4 regions of the Actinomadura sp. NPDC049753 genome follow, and region 1 is predicted to be linked to each of the others. Evidence: riboswitches for the same ligand, from Rfam matches in the RefSeq annotation. Region 1 holds a riboswitch; each other region holds the start of a gene.
The links. Region 1 has a riboswitch for cyclic di-AMP ahead of AB0K37_RS16540 (hypothetical protein). Riboswitches for the same ligand answer to the same signal wherever they lie in the genome.
Positions count from the first base shown of each region.

Region 1 (3,672 bases):
CGGCCACGGTGGTCAGGGCCAGTGCCGAGACGGTCGCCGCGGTGGTGTAGCCGTGCACGAGGGCGCCCGCCCGCGAGGCGGCCGGGCCGTGCTCGCGCAGGTAGCCCGCGGTCGCGCCGATCGCGACGGTGTTGACGACGGCGGTCCCGATCGATCCGCCCATCTGGGACGCGGCGTTGACGACCGCGGCGGCGACCCCGGCCTCGCGCGGGGAGACGCCCGCGGTCGCCAGTGAGAACGCCGGCGGGAACACGGCGCCCATGCCGATCCCGAGCAGGACCTCGACCGGGACAACGGCGGTGGCGTAGCCGCTGCCCGCGTCGAGCCGGGTCAGGACGGCCAGCCCGGCCGCGGCGATGAGCAGGCCGGCGGCGATCAGCAGCCGGGCGGGCACCCGCCGGGTGAGCCGGGCGCCGACGAGGTAGCCGCTCGCGGAGTTCGCGACGGCCATCGGCAGGAACGCCAGCCCGGTGCGCATCGGGGAGAAGTGCGCGACCACCTGGAGGTAGTAGGTGAGCGTGAGGAAGACCCCGAAGGCGCCGACGACCGCGGTGGCCACCGCGAGGTAGGCGCCGGCCCGGCCGCGGTCGGCGAGGATCCGCAGCGGCAGCAGCGGCGCGGCGTGCCTGGCCTGGCGCACGGCGAACAGGGCGAGCGCCAGGGCGCCGACCGCGAGCGGCGCGGTGGTCCGCCAGGCGTCCCAGCCGTGCGGGGCGGCCTCGCCCGCGCCGTACACGACGGCCGCCAGGCCGCCGGTGACGAGGACGGCGGAGATCCAGTCGACGCGGCCCCCGGGGAGGCCCGGCGGCGCGGGAAGGACGATCCGTCCCGCCACCGCCGCGGCCGCGGCGATCGCGACGTTGACGTAGAGGCACCAGCGCCAGTCGGCGTACTGGGTCAGCGCGCCGCCGAGCAGCAGCCCGACCGCCGCGCCGCTGCTCGCCACGGCGCCGTAGACGCCGAACGCCTTCGCGCGCTCCTTGGGCTCGGTGAACGTCACCGCCAGCAGCGACAGGGCGGTGGGCGCGAGCAGCGCGGCGAACGCCCCCTGCAGGGCGCGCCCGACCACGAGGACCCCGAAGCCGGGCGCGGCCCCGGCGATCATCGAGGCGACGGCGAACCCGGCCAGCCCGGCCAGGAAGCTGCGGCGCCGCCCGACCAGGTCGGCGATCCGGCCGCCGAGCAGGAGCAGCCCGGCGAAGGACAGGGTGTACGCGGTGATCACCCACTGCCGGTCGGCGTCGCCGAAGCCGAGCGCGTGCTGGGCCGTCGGCAGCGCGATGTTCACGATGGTGGCGTCCAGCGCGATCATCAACTGGGCGACGGCGATGACGACCAGCGCCGCCCAGCGCCGGTTCGGGACGCCCGCGGACGGACCGGACGCGGTCCGCGCCGTGGTGGCGGTCATGGAACCCACCTCCTCTAAGTGAAGGGTTCTCCTCCGGATATTAACTGGAGGTTTCTTCTCCGTCTAGGGGTGGATCGTGCCTCGATCGCCTTCCCGGCACGCCCGCACCGGCGGCCGACGACGGCCGGACCGCCGGGTCGGCACGGCACTGAGCTGCGGAATCACCGCCCGCGACCTTGCCGTCTCTTGGTGATTTCAGTAGCTTTGCCCCTTCAAGACGCCGTCCAGGCGTTTTGTCCCACCGTGGTGTTCGCGAGCCCGGTGGTGCGGGGCACCGTCCCCGCGCGACAAGGCCCGAGATCCCTCATCGATCGGGCCCCACATCGTCAGCGCCGCTGTCTCCCAGCGGCACCCGCCGAGTCCGCCGTGGCGCGGAGCCGGGGACCCAACCCGAACTGGGGTGAATCGGCCTGCTCAGGCCGTAGGGCGACTTCCACGTCCGAACCCGTCAGCTAACCCGGTAGGCGGCACATGGAAGCAAGGAGCCCCCCTTGAAAGGCAAGCACGTCAACCGGCCGCGCGTTCTCCGGCCCGGTCCCTGGGCCACCGTCACGCTGACGGGCCTCGCCGTCTTCGGCGCGACGGCGGCCATGCCGACGACCCTGCAGCACGCCTCCACCGAGACGGTCGCCGCCGTCCAGACCGTGCCGCAGCAGCGGACCGCGCCGCGGCAGGCGGCGCCGCAGGAGCAGGTCAGAGCACAGGCCCAGGTCCAGAAGGAGTACAAGGCGCCGGAGAAGGCCCGGACGCCGGCGAAGGCCGAGACGCCGGCGAAGGCCGAGCCCCGGAAGCAGGCCGCCGAACCGAAGCCGGACGCGCGGTCCAAGGTCATCACGCGGGCCAGGACCTGGCATCCGCACACCGGCCAGCGGGTCCCCTACAGCCAGACCAGCACGCACGACGGCTACCGCACCGACTGCTCGGGCTACGTGTCCATGGCGCTGGGACTGCCCAAGCCCGGGACGAACACCGTCGGCCTCACCTCGTCGCGGTACACCGAGCGAATCACGATCTCCGAGCTGAAAAAGGGCGACCTCGTCATGGACGCCCTCGGCAGCAACACCACCCGGCACGTCGTCATCTTCGAGAAGTGGGCCGACAAGGAGCATTCGTCGTACTGGGCCTACGAGCAGCGCGGCCGGTACGGAACCGACCACCGCAAGCTCGACTACGGGCTCTCCTCGGGCGACGAGTACAAGGCGTACCGGCCGACGTCCCTCAAGTAGGCCGTCCCTCAAGTAGGCCGTCCCTGAAGACGCCCGGCATCGGCGGGACGCCGGTGCCGGGCGGAACGGGCCTCGGAGAGAGAGGTCAGACCGAGCGGACGGCCCGCAAGGACTCCTTCAGGGAGCCGAGGGTCGAGAAGACGGCCGTGGGTTCGTAGCCGCAGTGGGCCATGCAGTTGGCGCAGCGTGAGTCGCGTCCCCTTCCGTAGGAGTCCCAGTCGGTCTCGTCCAGGAGTTCCCGGTAGGTCTGCGCGTAGCCGTCCGACATCAGGTAGCAGGGACGCTGCCAGCCGAAAAGGGAGTAGGACGGGATCGCCCAGGCCGTGCAGGGGAAGTCGACCTTGCCTTCCAGGAAGTCCAGGAACAGGGGCGAGTGGTTGAAGCGCCACCGCTTGCGGTTGCCGTCCCCGAACGCTTTGCGGAACAGCTCCCGCGTCTCCTGGACGCCGAGGAAGTGGTCCTGGTCGGGCGCCTTGTCGTAGGCGTAGCCCGGCGAGATCATCATCTCGTCGACCCGGAGGTCGTCGTTGAGGTAGTTCATGACGTCGATGACGGTCTGCGGCGTGTCCGTGTTGAAGATCGTCGTGTTGGTGGTGACGCGGAAGCCCCGCCGCTTGCACTCCTTGACGGCCGCGACGGCGTCGTCGAAGACGCCCTCCTTGCAGACGGACGCGTCGTGGCGTTCCCGCAGCCCGTCGATGTGCACCGCCCACGCGAAGTACGGCGACGGCGCGAACTTGTCGATCTTTTTGGGGATGAGCAGCGCGTTCGTGCACAGGAAGACGAACTTCCTGCGGCGGACGAGCTCGTTCACCAGTTCGTCGATCTGCGGGTGCATCAGCGGCTCGCCGCCCGCGATGGAGACCATCGGCGCGCCGCACTCCTCGATGGCGGCGAGCGCCTGCTCGACCGGCATGCGTTTCCTCAGCACGTCGTGCGGATGCTGGATCTTCCCGCAGCCGGCGCAGGCGAGGTTGCAGGCGAACAGGGGCTCCAGCTCGACGATGAGCGGGAACTTCTCCCGGCCGCGCAGCTTGT
Region 1 is NZ_JBFARL010000053.1:21,446-25,117, reverse strand. Features, by position in the region: gene AB0K37_RS16545 (MFS transporter) at 1-1,408, opposite strand, end outside; cyclic di-AMP (ydaO/yuaA leader) riboswitch at 1,752-1,890, shown strand; gene AB0K37_RS16540 (hypothetical protein) at 1,900-2,634, shown strand; gene hpnH (adenosyl-hopene transferase HpnH) at 2,720-3,672, opposite strand, start outside.

Region 2 (3,672 bases), on a different contig from region 1:
GTGGTGGCGCACGCCGAGCCCAAGCCGACCCGGGCGCAGGCCCAGAAGACGCTCGACAAGCTCAACGAGAAGATGGACCAGAAGGTCGAGCAGTTCAACCAGAACCGCGAGAAGCTCAAGGTCGCCAAGAAGAAGTTCGACGCCGCGACCAAGGCGAGCAAGCAGGAGCAGGCCAGCTTCGAGGAGCAGCGCTCCAAGATCGCGCAGATGGCGGCCACCGCCTACAAGAACGGTGACTCGACCGACGTCACCGGCTTCGTCGGCAGCAACGACCCGCAGTCGATCCTCGACCAGGCCGCCGTCTTCTCGCACCTGTCGCACGAGCGCAGCTCCCAGCTCACCCAGTTCCTCGCGACCGCCCAGCGGCTCCGCCGCGAGCAGTCCCAGGCGAAGGCCGCTTACGACGAGGTGAAGTCGAAGCAGGACGAGCTGAAGAAGCAGAAGCAGGACCTCGACAAGCAGGTGCAGAAGCAGAAGGCGCTCGTGCGTCGGCTCGGCGGCGGCAGCACGCCCTCCCGCCCGGGCGGCGGCGGCCCCACCGGCGGCACCTACAACGGCCCGGCCAGCGGCCCGGCCCGCGCGGCGCTCGACTTCGCCTACGCCCAGCTCGGCAAGCCCTACTCCTACGGCGCCGAGGGCCCGAGCTCCTACGACTGCTCCGGCCTGACCATGAAGTCCTGGGCCGCCGCGGGCGTCGGCATCACCCGCACCACCAACTCCCAGTACGCCGCGACCAAGCGGGTGGCCAAGAGCAACCTGCAGCCGGGCGACCTGGTGTTCTTCAGCAACCTCGGCCACGTCGGCCTCTACGTGGGCGGCGGCAAGATGATCCACGCCCCGCACACCGGCGACGTCGTCAAGATCAGCGACATCACCTCCGGCTACTACCTGAGCAACTACTACGGCGCCGGACGTCCCTGACGCACCGCCCAGAACCCCCGCCCCACGGGCGGCATCGGGCCTCCATCGACAACGGACCAGGCTTGACCTGGTCCGTTGTTGATTTTGGGGGGGTTTGCCTTCTTTTGGGGTTTTGGTACCTTTGCACCACTCACGGCGCCCTCCAGACGCCGTGGACCCGCGGCGCCCACCCGGCGCCCCGGCCCCACGCGGCGCATCCAGCACCCGCGTGACGGCGGCGCGAGCCACGCGCCGCTCCCCCAAGGCGGCACGCCCCACGTGCCGTCCCGCGGCGCCCGAAGGCGCCGCACGGTCTCGACGCAGACCCGGCCGACCCCGTCCCACCGTGCGCACGCCGCAGCGTGCATGGCGCTGAGCGCGCAGCCGCGGTGACCTACACGGGGCAGGCCCCGGACGGTCCCCGGAGACGGGCCGCCGTCCGCCACAACACAAGGCGCCGCTCGTTCGCACGCGGGAGACAGGTCCCGCGCCGGGCCCCATCTCGCCCCCAGGATCGCAGCGGCAGCGCCGAATCCGCCTCAGCGCGGAACCGGGGACCCATCTGCGCCGGAGTCCGGAGAACCTCTCCGGACGGGCATTCCGGCACCCGGGGTGAATCGGCGCGTCTCTCCCGGCAGTCCGGTGAGAGCCGCCGTAGGGCCACTTCCACGCCCGAACCCGTCAGCTAACCCGGTAGGCGTCTGGAAGAGAAGGAGTGAATCCCGCAGCGTTACCTGGGGCGTGGCCGCCACGCGGCCGCGCCCCCACCCCCCTTTCACTCGGCGGGCGCTCACGCGCCCGCCGAGATTCCCCATCAGAACCGGCGTGCCCGCCCCCCGGGCACGTCACCGCCGAATCCGCGGACCGCCGTGCCCCCGCATGCGCGGCCGCCGTGGAACCGGGGACCCACTGCGTCCTTTTCGGGGTGAATCGGCCTGCCTTCGCGGGCCGTAGGGCGGCTTCCACGCCCGAACCCGTCAGCTAACCCGGTAGGCGGCATGGAAGTCGAGGAGATCCCCCCGTGCCACGCGCGCACTGCAAGAAGACCCCCGGCAGGCATCGCAAGCCGAACCCCCTGTCCCTCACTTGGCGGACGACCGGCGGCGTGATCGTCGGCGCCGCCGTGCTCGGCACCGCCGCCGCCACCGCGCAGGCGTCGGTCCTGCCGTTCGGTTCCACCCCGGCGAGGTCCGCCGCCGCGGCCGACCTGGCCCCCGGCCTGACGGCGCACGGCGGCCCGTCCGGGCGCACGTCCGAGCACGAGTCAGGGACCGCCGGTTCGAAGGCCCCGGCGAAGAAGGACCGGCCCGAGCAGCCGAAGGCGAAGACCTCCGGAAAGGCCGCCGCGAAGACCGCCGCGAAGCCGCGCCCCACCGCCGCGCAGGCCATCGAGCTCGCCCGCTCGCAGGTGGGCGTCGAGGAGGACGGCGGCGGCGAGACCAAGTTCCAGGAGTGGTACATGGCCACGTCCCGCGCACAGGAGACCCTCGCGCGCGACGGCGGCTCCCTCAGCGGCTACGGCGACGCGAACTGGTGCGACATGTTCGTCTCCTGGGTGGGCGAGCAGATCGGCTTCAGCGACCAGGTCGGCAGCGACGCCTGGACGGTCGCCCACGCCCGCTGGTTCCAGGAGCACGGCCGCTGGGGCACCGAGCCGAAGCCCGGCGCGATCGTCTTCTTCGCGTGGGACGGCGGCGAGTCCGTCGACGACATCGAGCACGTCGGCATGGTGGTCAAGAAGGTCGACGACGGCACGATCGAGACCGTCGAGGGCAACACCGACAACGCCGTCCGGATAAAGGAACGTTCCACAGACGTCGTCGTCGGCTACGGCTACCCGGACTACCGGTCGTGACGGCACCCCCCGCCCCGCGCCCTGCATAGGATCGCGCCCATGGAGGAAGGCCCCGGGCAGGAAGCCCCCGTGACGCGGCGCCGGGTTCTCGCCCTCGGCGCGGGCGGGTTCGCCGTCCTCCTCGCCGGAGGGGCCGGCCTGGCCGGCTCGCGCTCCGGCGGCGGGGCGGCGGACGCCGGCGCGCCCGGCTCCCCGTCCGCCGGGACGTTCAGCCCCTCCATGGCCGCCGCCGTCCTCGCCAATCGCGCCGACGCCGTCCGCGAAGGCGACCGCATGGCGTTCCTCGCCACGGTGGGCAACGCCCCCGCCGCCTTCCAGGACACCCAGTCACGCATGTACGGGAACCTCCGGAAGCTTCCCCTGGAAGGCTGGCGGGAGCGCGTCGTCGGCACCGAGGCCGTGGACGGCGAGACCGCCGTCGTCCGCGTCGAGGCGCGCTACAGGCTGCGCGGCTTCGACCGGAGCGACGTGGCCCGCACCCGCTACCTCACGCTGGCCCCGCGGGGCGGGGCGTGGACGATCGTCGGCGACGGGACGTCCCGCGGCCTCGCCGACGACACCGACATCTGGGACTGCGGCCCCCAGACGGTGGTCAGGGGCCGCACGAGCCTGGTCATCGGCGACGGCGCCGGCCTCGACGGCATCGCCCGGCGGCTGGACGCGGCCGTCCCGGCCGTGACGTCCGTGGTCGGCACGGGGTGGGCGCGGCGGGTCGTCGCGCTCGTCCCCGCCGACGCGACCGTCGCCTCCGCGCTCGCCGGCCCCGGGCAGAGCCTCGGCCAGATCGCCGCGCTCGCCGCCGTCGCCCCGGCCGCCGGGGGCGGCCGCGGCGAGGACCGCGTCATCGTCTCCCCCGGCACCTTCGGCCGCCTCAACGAGCTGGGCCGCGACGTGGTCCTCGCCCACGAGCTGACCCA
Region 2 is NZ_JBFARL010000101.1:16,719-20,390, reverse strand. Features, by position in the region: gene AB0K37_RS24410 (NlpC/P60 family protein) at 1-921, shown strand, start outside; cyclic di-AMP (ydaO/yuaA leader) riboswitch at 1,417-1,615, shown strand; cyclic di-AMP (ydaO/yuaA leader) riboswitch at 1,740-1,912, shown strand; gene AB0K37_RS24405 (CHAP domain-containing protein) at 1,922-2,755, shown strand; gene AB0K37_RS24400 (hypothetical protein) at 2,795-3,672, shown strand, end outside.
Region 2: it holds a riboswitch for cyclic di-AMP, as region 1 does, so the genes downstream of both, AB0K37_RS24405 (CHAP domain-containing protein) here and AB0K37_RS16540 (hypothetical protein) in region 1, are expected to answer to the same signal.

Region 3 (3,672 bases), on a different contig from region 1:
GCGCTGATGTGCTCGGCGTCGGCCATGCGGGGGGTGAGCAGCCGCCGGTAGTAGGCGGCGCCGTAGAGCAGTTCGGTGACGAGGACCGGGTCGGCGTCGGAACGGACCTGGCCTTTGCGCTGCGCTGCCCGGATGCGTTCGGCGGCGGCGCCCGCCAGGTGACCGATGAAGTTGTCCCACAAGGCCTGGTGGAGGTCCGGGTCGTGTTGGGCTTCGCCGATCAGTGCGCGGTAGTGCGGGAAGACGTGCGGGTCGCCGAGGATGCGAGAGGCCGCCGCCATCTGTGCCTTGATATCTGCGACGAAGTCCCCGGTGTCGGGGAAGGTCGCGTCCATCTTCCATGTGGACAGGAGGCCGTCCAGCAGCACGGCGGCCTTGGACGGCCACCAGCGGTAGATCGTGTTCTTTCCGACGCCGGCGCGGGCGGCGATGCCCTCGATGCTGACCTTGCGGTACCCGACCTCCTCGCAGAGGTCCATGGCGGCCTTGATGACGGCGTTGGCGGCCTCTTCACTTCGGCGCTCAGGACGTCTGGGTGACATGAGGACAGCATAGCCTTCAGGCGGCACGGAACGTTCCGTATTGACGAGGGGAACGGCGGCGGGCATGCTGAGGCGGCACGGAACGATCCGTGCCGCCATTGAAGGACGAACCCATGAAAGTTGAGTTCACCCACGACATCGCCTGCGTCTGGTCGGCGCTCGGCTACGTCCGCTTCCAGCGGGCCGCCGAGGAGCACCGTGCGGGTGGCGGCGAACTGGAGGTCGTCTTCAGGCCGTACCGGACCGCGGTCTCGCCAGAGGAACCGCCGCCGAGCCGTGGACATCTCCATCTCGTGCCCGCCGCGCGGGTCGAGCAGGTTGCGCGGGCGGCGGCGGCCGACGGCCTGGCGGTGAACCTTGACCGGATCGTGCCCGCCCCCACCGCCGACGCCCACCGGCTCATCGCGCTGGCGGCCGCGCACGGCGCCGCCGAGGACATGACCGCCCGCCTGTACCGCGCCTACTTCAGTGACGGTCTGGACCTCGGCGACGCGAACGTGCTGCGGGGCTTGGCGTCCGCGGCCGGCGTCAGGTGGGACGGCGGGAAAGACGGCGAGCGGCCCCGCGCGGAACCGGCGCGATCCGCTCGCGCGTCCGACCCGCGAGTGCCGGTCTTCCGGTTTCCGGACGGGACGGTCCTCGTCGGAGCCGTGTCGCTCGCCACGCTGAGGAGTGAGTTGATGAGGGCCGACTCGCCGCGCCGACGCTCCAGCAGGAACGCTCACCCGAGTTCTGCTCCGGCGCGACTATGAGGTGGAAGAGTTCCGTGATCTGCCTCCGCGCTCGGCGGTCGGCGCTCGGTCAGCTCAGATCCGTACCTTCAAGGCGACTGGCCATGTAATACACACGAATTAAAGGCAACGGGGGAGCGCTCGGGTGTGATCGTCTTCCTCTGGGGGGAGGGGCGGACAAAAAATCTTGGTTCGGTTTGACTGGACCGCAGCCCCTACGTTGAGGGAGTTTTGGGGAGGCTTTACAGGTCAGCAGGGTCTTTGGGGTGTGCTTGACGAAATATGGGCCCGCTTGAACCTGTTGTGGGTGTGTGACCGACGGGGAAGCCCGTCCGGAGCGCCCGACCAGATCATGAAGGGCGCGTCGAGTCCCTGATCATCAGGACGGCCGATCAAGGCACGTCCGCCGCCGAGTCCGCAGAGCGCCGATCACGGCCAGCGGAGCCGGGGACCCACCGAAACACCGGGGTGAATCCGCACTCCCGCCATGCGCGGGGCCGCGGTAGGGCTACTTCCATGCCCGAACCCGACAGCTAACCCGGTAGGCGGACTGGAAGACCTCAGGAGAACCTTCGCATGACCGCTCGTACCTTCGACCTGACCAAGCGCATGGGCACCCGCGTCGCCGCCGGAGCCGTCCTCTCCCTGGCGAGCGCGTTCGGCCTCGCCTCCCTGGCCCCGTCCGCCCAGGCGGACACCAAGCCCGCGAACACCGTGCAGGTCGCCGCCGCGCCCCAGGCCGGCACCAACGGCGCCAAGACCGCAGGCCAGAGCGCCAACGCCGGCGCCTCCGCGCAGGACGTCATCAAGCTCGCCCGCACGCAGGTCGGCACCCACGAGGACGCCTCGGGCAACAGCAAGTTCAACGACTGGTACGTCGGCTCGCCCCTGGGCGAGCAGAACGCCCACCGCATCGGTTCCAAGAGCGCCTCGGTCTACAAGGGCCAGTCTTGGTGCGACATGTTCGTGTCCTGGCTGGGCCAGCACACCGGCACCAAGGGCATGGGCGCCGACGCCTACACCGTCAGCCACGCCAAGTGGTTCAAGAAGACCGGCCGCTTCGGCCAGACCCCGAAGCCCGGCGCCGTGGTCTTCTTCGCCTGGAACGGCGGCGGCATCAAGGGTGTCGAGCACGTCGGAATCGTCGTCAAGGACAACCACGACGGCACCATCAACACCATCGAGGGCAACACCGGTGACGCGGTGAAGAAGAAGGTCCGCGACACGTCCACCGTCGCCGGCTACGGCTACCCCCAGTACCGGTAAGCCGGGGCCGCTCAGCGGCCCCTCGCCCCGCACCGTCCAGTGGTGCTTCCCCCCTTCTCCCTCCCCCGCGCAATCACACCCACGTCGCGAGCACGCCCACGTGCCGTGCGCCGGATCCGTCATGCCCGAACGGCGGGCCTTACGCCGAAGGCGTGACCCGGCGCCCGGACCACCGAGCAAAGGATGAACATGCAGCAGCGAGTCCTCGACAAGGCCCTCATCGGTACCGCCCTCGCGGGCATGCTGGTCGCGGGCGTGGCGGCCGGGACCGCCCATGAGGCCGCGGCGGACGAGCCGACGGCGCACAAGGTCACCGCGCAGCAGGTCACCGGGCAGAAGGCCATGGGGCAGCAGGTCACCGGGCACAAGGCCACGGGGCGGCAGGTCACCGGCCATCAGGTCACCGGGCAGCAGGTGATCGAGCAGCAGGTGGCCGGGAAGAAGGTCACCGGGAAGAAGGTCACCGGGAAGCGCGACGCGAAGGTCCCCCGCCACACCGCCGGCAAGGTCGCTCCGAAGCGCCACGCCGTCCTGGCGGGCAGCACCACCGCGTCCTACTTCTGGGACGACGGCTCGGGCGTGAACGGCGACACGGGCGCCCCGGCGGGCGGCAAGCCGATGCAGAAGGGCCTGTTCGCCAGCCCGAGCTGGCCTCTGCACACCAAGGTGAAGGTCACCTACAAGGGGCGCAGCGTCACCGGCTTCGTCGGGGACCGCGGGCCGGGCGAGCCGTCGCACCGCGGCGTGATGCTCGACCTCGACACCTACACCTTCCGCCACCTGGTCGACGGCAAGAAGCCGAAGAGCAAGTACAACACGGGTACCTCGGCGGGCCACCTGAAGGGCGTCAAGTACGAGATCCTGTCCTGGGGCCACGGCGCCGGCAAGAAGGGCGCCCCGAAGCCCCTCGGCTGATCAGTCCGTCCAGGTGACCCCCTCCTAGCCTCACCACAGACCCCGCTCCCGTCCTCGGGCGAGAGCGGGGTCTGTCACGTCCGGGGGAGATGTGAGGCGCTGCTAAAACCGGCCGCCCAGGACGGCATGTTAGGACTGGGGTAGGGCACCATCCGGGCGCTCTTGGGCGAGGGAGTACCAATGGGCTTCGACGTTAGGGCGATCCGGGTAGTGGCCTG
Region 3 is NZ_JBFARL010000014.1:38,528-42,199, reverse strand. Features, by position in the region: gene AB0K37_RS06365 (TetR/AcrR family transcriptional regulator) at 1-542, opposite strand, end outside; gene AB0K37_RS06360 (DsbA family protein) at 656-1,294, shown strand; cyclic di-AMP (ydaO/yuaA leader) riboswitch at 1,687-1,835, shown strand; gene AB0K37_RS06355 (CHAP domain-containing protein) at 1,850-2,539, shown strand; gene AB0K37_RS06350 (hypothetical protein) at 2,729-3,454, shown strand; gene AB0K37_RS06345 (haloacid dehalogenase type II) at 3,635-3,672, shown strand, end outside.
Region 3: it holds a riboswitch for cyclic di-AMP, as region 1 does, so the genes downstream of both, AB0K37_RS06355 (CHAP domain-containing protein) here and AB0K37_RS16540 (hypothetical protein) in region 1, are expected to answer to the same signal.

Region 4 (3,672 bases), on a different contig from region 1:
AGCCCGTCCCGTGGTTGGTCATGTGCTCCATGCGGCCCTTGCGGACCGCCATCAGCTGCGTGACGGCGCCGAGGTGCTCCTCGGGGATGTCGACGGTGAGCCGCTCGACCGGCTCGTGCTTCTTGCCGTCGATCTCACGCGTGACGACCTGCGGCTTGCCGACGGTCAGCTCGTAACCCTCGCGGCGCATGTTCTCGACCAGGATCGCCAGGGCCAGCTCTCCGCGGCCCTGCACCTCCCAGGCGTCGGGGCGCTCGGTCGGCAGCACCCGGATCGACACGTTGCCGACGAGCTCGCGGTCGAGCCGGTCCTTGACCATCCGGGCGGTGACCTTGGTGCCCTTCTCGCGGCCCGCCATCGGCCCGGTGTTGGTGCCGATCGTCATGGAGATCGCGGGCTCGTCCACCGTGATCAGCGGCAGCGGGCGCGGGTCGTCCGGGTCGGCGATGGTGTCGCCGATCATGATGTCGGGGATGCCGGCGATGGCGATGATGTCGCCGGGCCCGGCCTCGTCCGCGGGCTTGCGGGTGAGCGCCTCCGTCATCATCAGCTCGGTGATCTTCACCCGGTCGACGCTGCCGTCATGCCGGCACCAGGCGACCTGCTGGCCCTTCTTGATCGTGCCGGCGTGCACCCGGCACAGCGCGATCCGGCCGAGGTAGCTGGACGCGTCCAGGTTCGTCACGTGCGCCTGGAGCGGCGCGTCGGGGTCGTAGGACGGCGCGGGGATCGTCTCGGTGATGACCTTGAACAGCGGCTCCAGGTCGTCGCTGCCGGGCATGGCGCCGTCGGCGGGCTTGTCGAGCGAGGCCCGCCCGGCGCGGCCGGACGCGTACACGATCGGGAAGTCGATCTGCTCCTCGTCGGCGTCGAGGTCCATGAACAGCTCGTAGGTCTCGTCCACGACCTCGTCGATGCGCGCGTCGGGGCGGTCGGTCTTGTTCACGACCAGGATCACCGGCAGCCGCGCGGCGAGCGCCTTGCGCAGCACGAAGCGGGTCTGCGGGAGCGGGCCCTCGCTGGCGTCGACCAGCAGGACGACGCCGTCCACCATGGACAGGCCGCGCTCGACCTCGCCGCCGAAGTCGGCGTGCCCCGGGGTGTCGATGATGTTGATCGTCAGACCGTTGTGCAGGACCGCGGTGTTCTTCGCGAGGATCGTGATCCCCTTCTCGCGCTCCAGGTCGTTGGAGTCGAGCACGCGGTCGTCGACGTCCTGGTTCTCGCGGAAGGCCCCGGACTGCCAGAGCATGGCGTCGACCAGCGTCGTCTTGCCATGGTCGACGTGGGCGACGATCGCGACGTTACGGAGGTCGTCGCGCGTGGAGATGGGCATGCGGGTTCGCCTTGCGTGAGAGTTCGGGAGTCGCCGCAGACGTGCGGCCGTACCCATTCTACTTGGCCGTGCGTACCACCCACTCCGAGTCGTTCGCCCCACCGCTCACACGGACCTCGATTGGCCAACTTTGCGCATCCTTTGTAATCTGCCCGAGATCCGGTCGTCCGGAGTCCCGCCCCCAGGGGACTGCGGCCGGAACGCCGAATCTCCCGCGGGAGAACCGGGGACCCACCACCCTCGGGGTGAATCGACGCTCGTCGTAGGGCGACTCCTGGCCCGAACCCGTCAGCTAACCCGGTAGGCGTACGAGGAGAGGAGAACACCGGCTTGGCTCCGGATTCCCCCCGGCGGCGTCGCGTTCTGCCCACCGCCACCGCCACCCTGCTCCTGATCGGCCTCGGCGCCACCGCGCCGGACCTCGCCCACGCCGCCCAGCCGTTCCGGCCAGCCTCCGCGCCCTCGGCGCCGAGCCCCACGCCGACGACGGAGAAGGGCCTGCGCAAGAGCCTCGACGCGCTCAACGAAGAGGCCGAGATCCTCACGGAGAAGTTCAACAAGGCCCGCGTCGAGTTCAACAAGGCCCGCAAGGCCGAGCGGGACGCCACCCGGGAGGCCGAGCGGCTGCGCGCCCTCGCCGAGCCCGCCCGCCAGAAGCTCGGCAGCCTGGCCGCCGCGAACTACATGGCCGGCGGCCCCGACGTCCTCTTCGGCTCCGGCGCCTCCGCCGAGGGGCTGTCCGACCGCGCCTACCTGGCGCAGAGCCAGGCCACCGCCGTCCTCGCCCTGAAGAAGCAGATCGACCAGGCCGACGCCGCGGAGCGCACCGCCAAGGCGAAGACCGCCCAGGTCAAGAAGGCCTGGGACGACGCCAAGCAGGCGCGCGAGGCCGCCAAGGCCAAGGTCTCCGAGGTGATGAAGCGCCTCGACAAGCTGACCACCACCCACGCGAGCGACCCGCGCACCGGCCTCAGCGCCACCGTGAAGGGCTCCGACCTGCCCGCCAAGATGGCCCGCAAGGCGCTCACCAAGCTCGGCTCCCCGTACGTGTGGGCCGCCGCCGGACCGAGCAGCTTCGACTGCTCAGGCCTCGTCGTCTGGGCCTACGCCCAGGTCGGCAAGCCCGGCCTCCCGCACTACACCGGCGACCTGTTCGCCATGGGAACGAAGGTCTCCCGCGGCGCCCTCCGCTCCGGCGACCTGGTGTACTTCGGCAGCAACCTGCACCACATGGGCATCTACCTGAGTGACGGCAAGTACCTCCACGCCCCCCAGACCGGCGACGTGGTCAAGATCTCCAAGCTCTCCGACCGCTCCGACTTCGCAGGCGCGAACCGTATTTCTTAGCTTCTTTCTCCTCCTTCGGGCCTGGCGGCCCTCCATCGTCGAAAAAAGCGGGGCGATCGCTGGCATCGCTCCGTCTCGCCTGGCGGCTCGCTGCGCGATCAGGTTCTCGCAAGCTCGAACCTGCCTTCGGACGCGATCGCAACCTTGAGGTCGCGGCGGGGTTGCGGCGGGGGCTGAGGTTGTCGCACTGGACGGTTCTGTCGTCGTATCGACGTGCTTCCTCCTCGTGCCCTCAGGACGTTGCGGGGTTGCTGTGATGGCTGAGGTTGTCGCAGTGGAGGGCTTCTGCCGTCGGCTAGAGGCGCTTCCCACGTCGTTGCTGCGGGCGTGCGGGCGGGCTTGGGCGGCGCGGCAGTAGGTGCTGCGCAGGGGCCCGCGAGTGCGTGGACACTCCGGCGGTCCACCGTCGCTTTCTGAGGGCCTCCGTCGGGGGCAGTGCGGGCGATCGTCGGAGGTCGGCACGCTCTGCGCTTCGCTCCGAGCTGGTCGCTGGGGACGGTGGCCCGAGCCCGGGTTGGCTAGGTGAGGCCTTCGGTGGCCAGGAGGTCTACTACCGGGCGGTCGCCGGGGAGCCAGTCGACGTCGTGGAGCTCTGAGGGTGCCAGCCAGCGGAGTTCCAGGTGCTCCAGGGCTTGCGGCTCGCCTTCCGCTAGCTCGGCCGTCCAGACGCGGAGGACGGCGCGTTCGCTGAGGCGCCAGTCGCCGCCCACTCGGCGGCCCAGGCGGACTTTCACGGCGAGTTCCTCGTGGCACTCGCGCACCAGGGCGTCCTCGTCCGACTCTCCGGGGTCGACCTTGCCGCCGGGAAGCTCCCAGCCGCCCGCCATGTGCGGCGGCTCGGCGCGCTGGGCGGCCAGCAGCCGCCCCTCCGCGAGGATCGCCGCCCCCACCACCACGAGATCGATCGCGACCAGCTCCTCTCCGTGTTCGTGATCAGACCGCGGCGCCGGTCCGTCCGGTTCCGTTCCGCCTGAGGGAGTCGACCAGCC
Region 4 is NZ_JBFARL010000194.1:5,109-8,780, reverse strand. Features, by position in the region: gene typA (translational GTPase TypA) at 1-1,336, opposite strand, end outside; cyclic di-AMP (ydaO/yuaA leader) riboswitch at 1,528-1,659, shown strand; gene AB0K37_RS33595 (NlpC/P60 family protein) at 1,667-2,683, shown strand; gene AB0K37_RS33590 ((deoxy)nucleoside triphosphate pyrophosphohydrolase) at 3,202-3,588, opposite strand; gene AB0K37_RS33585 (Mut7-C RNAse domain-containing protein) at 3,617-3,672, opposite strand, start outside.
Region 4: it holds a riboswitch for cyclic di-AMP, as region 1 does, so the genes downstream of both, AB0K37_RS33595 (NlpC/P60 family protein) here and AB0K37_RS16540 (hypothetical protein) in region 1, are expected to answer to the same signal.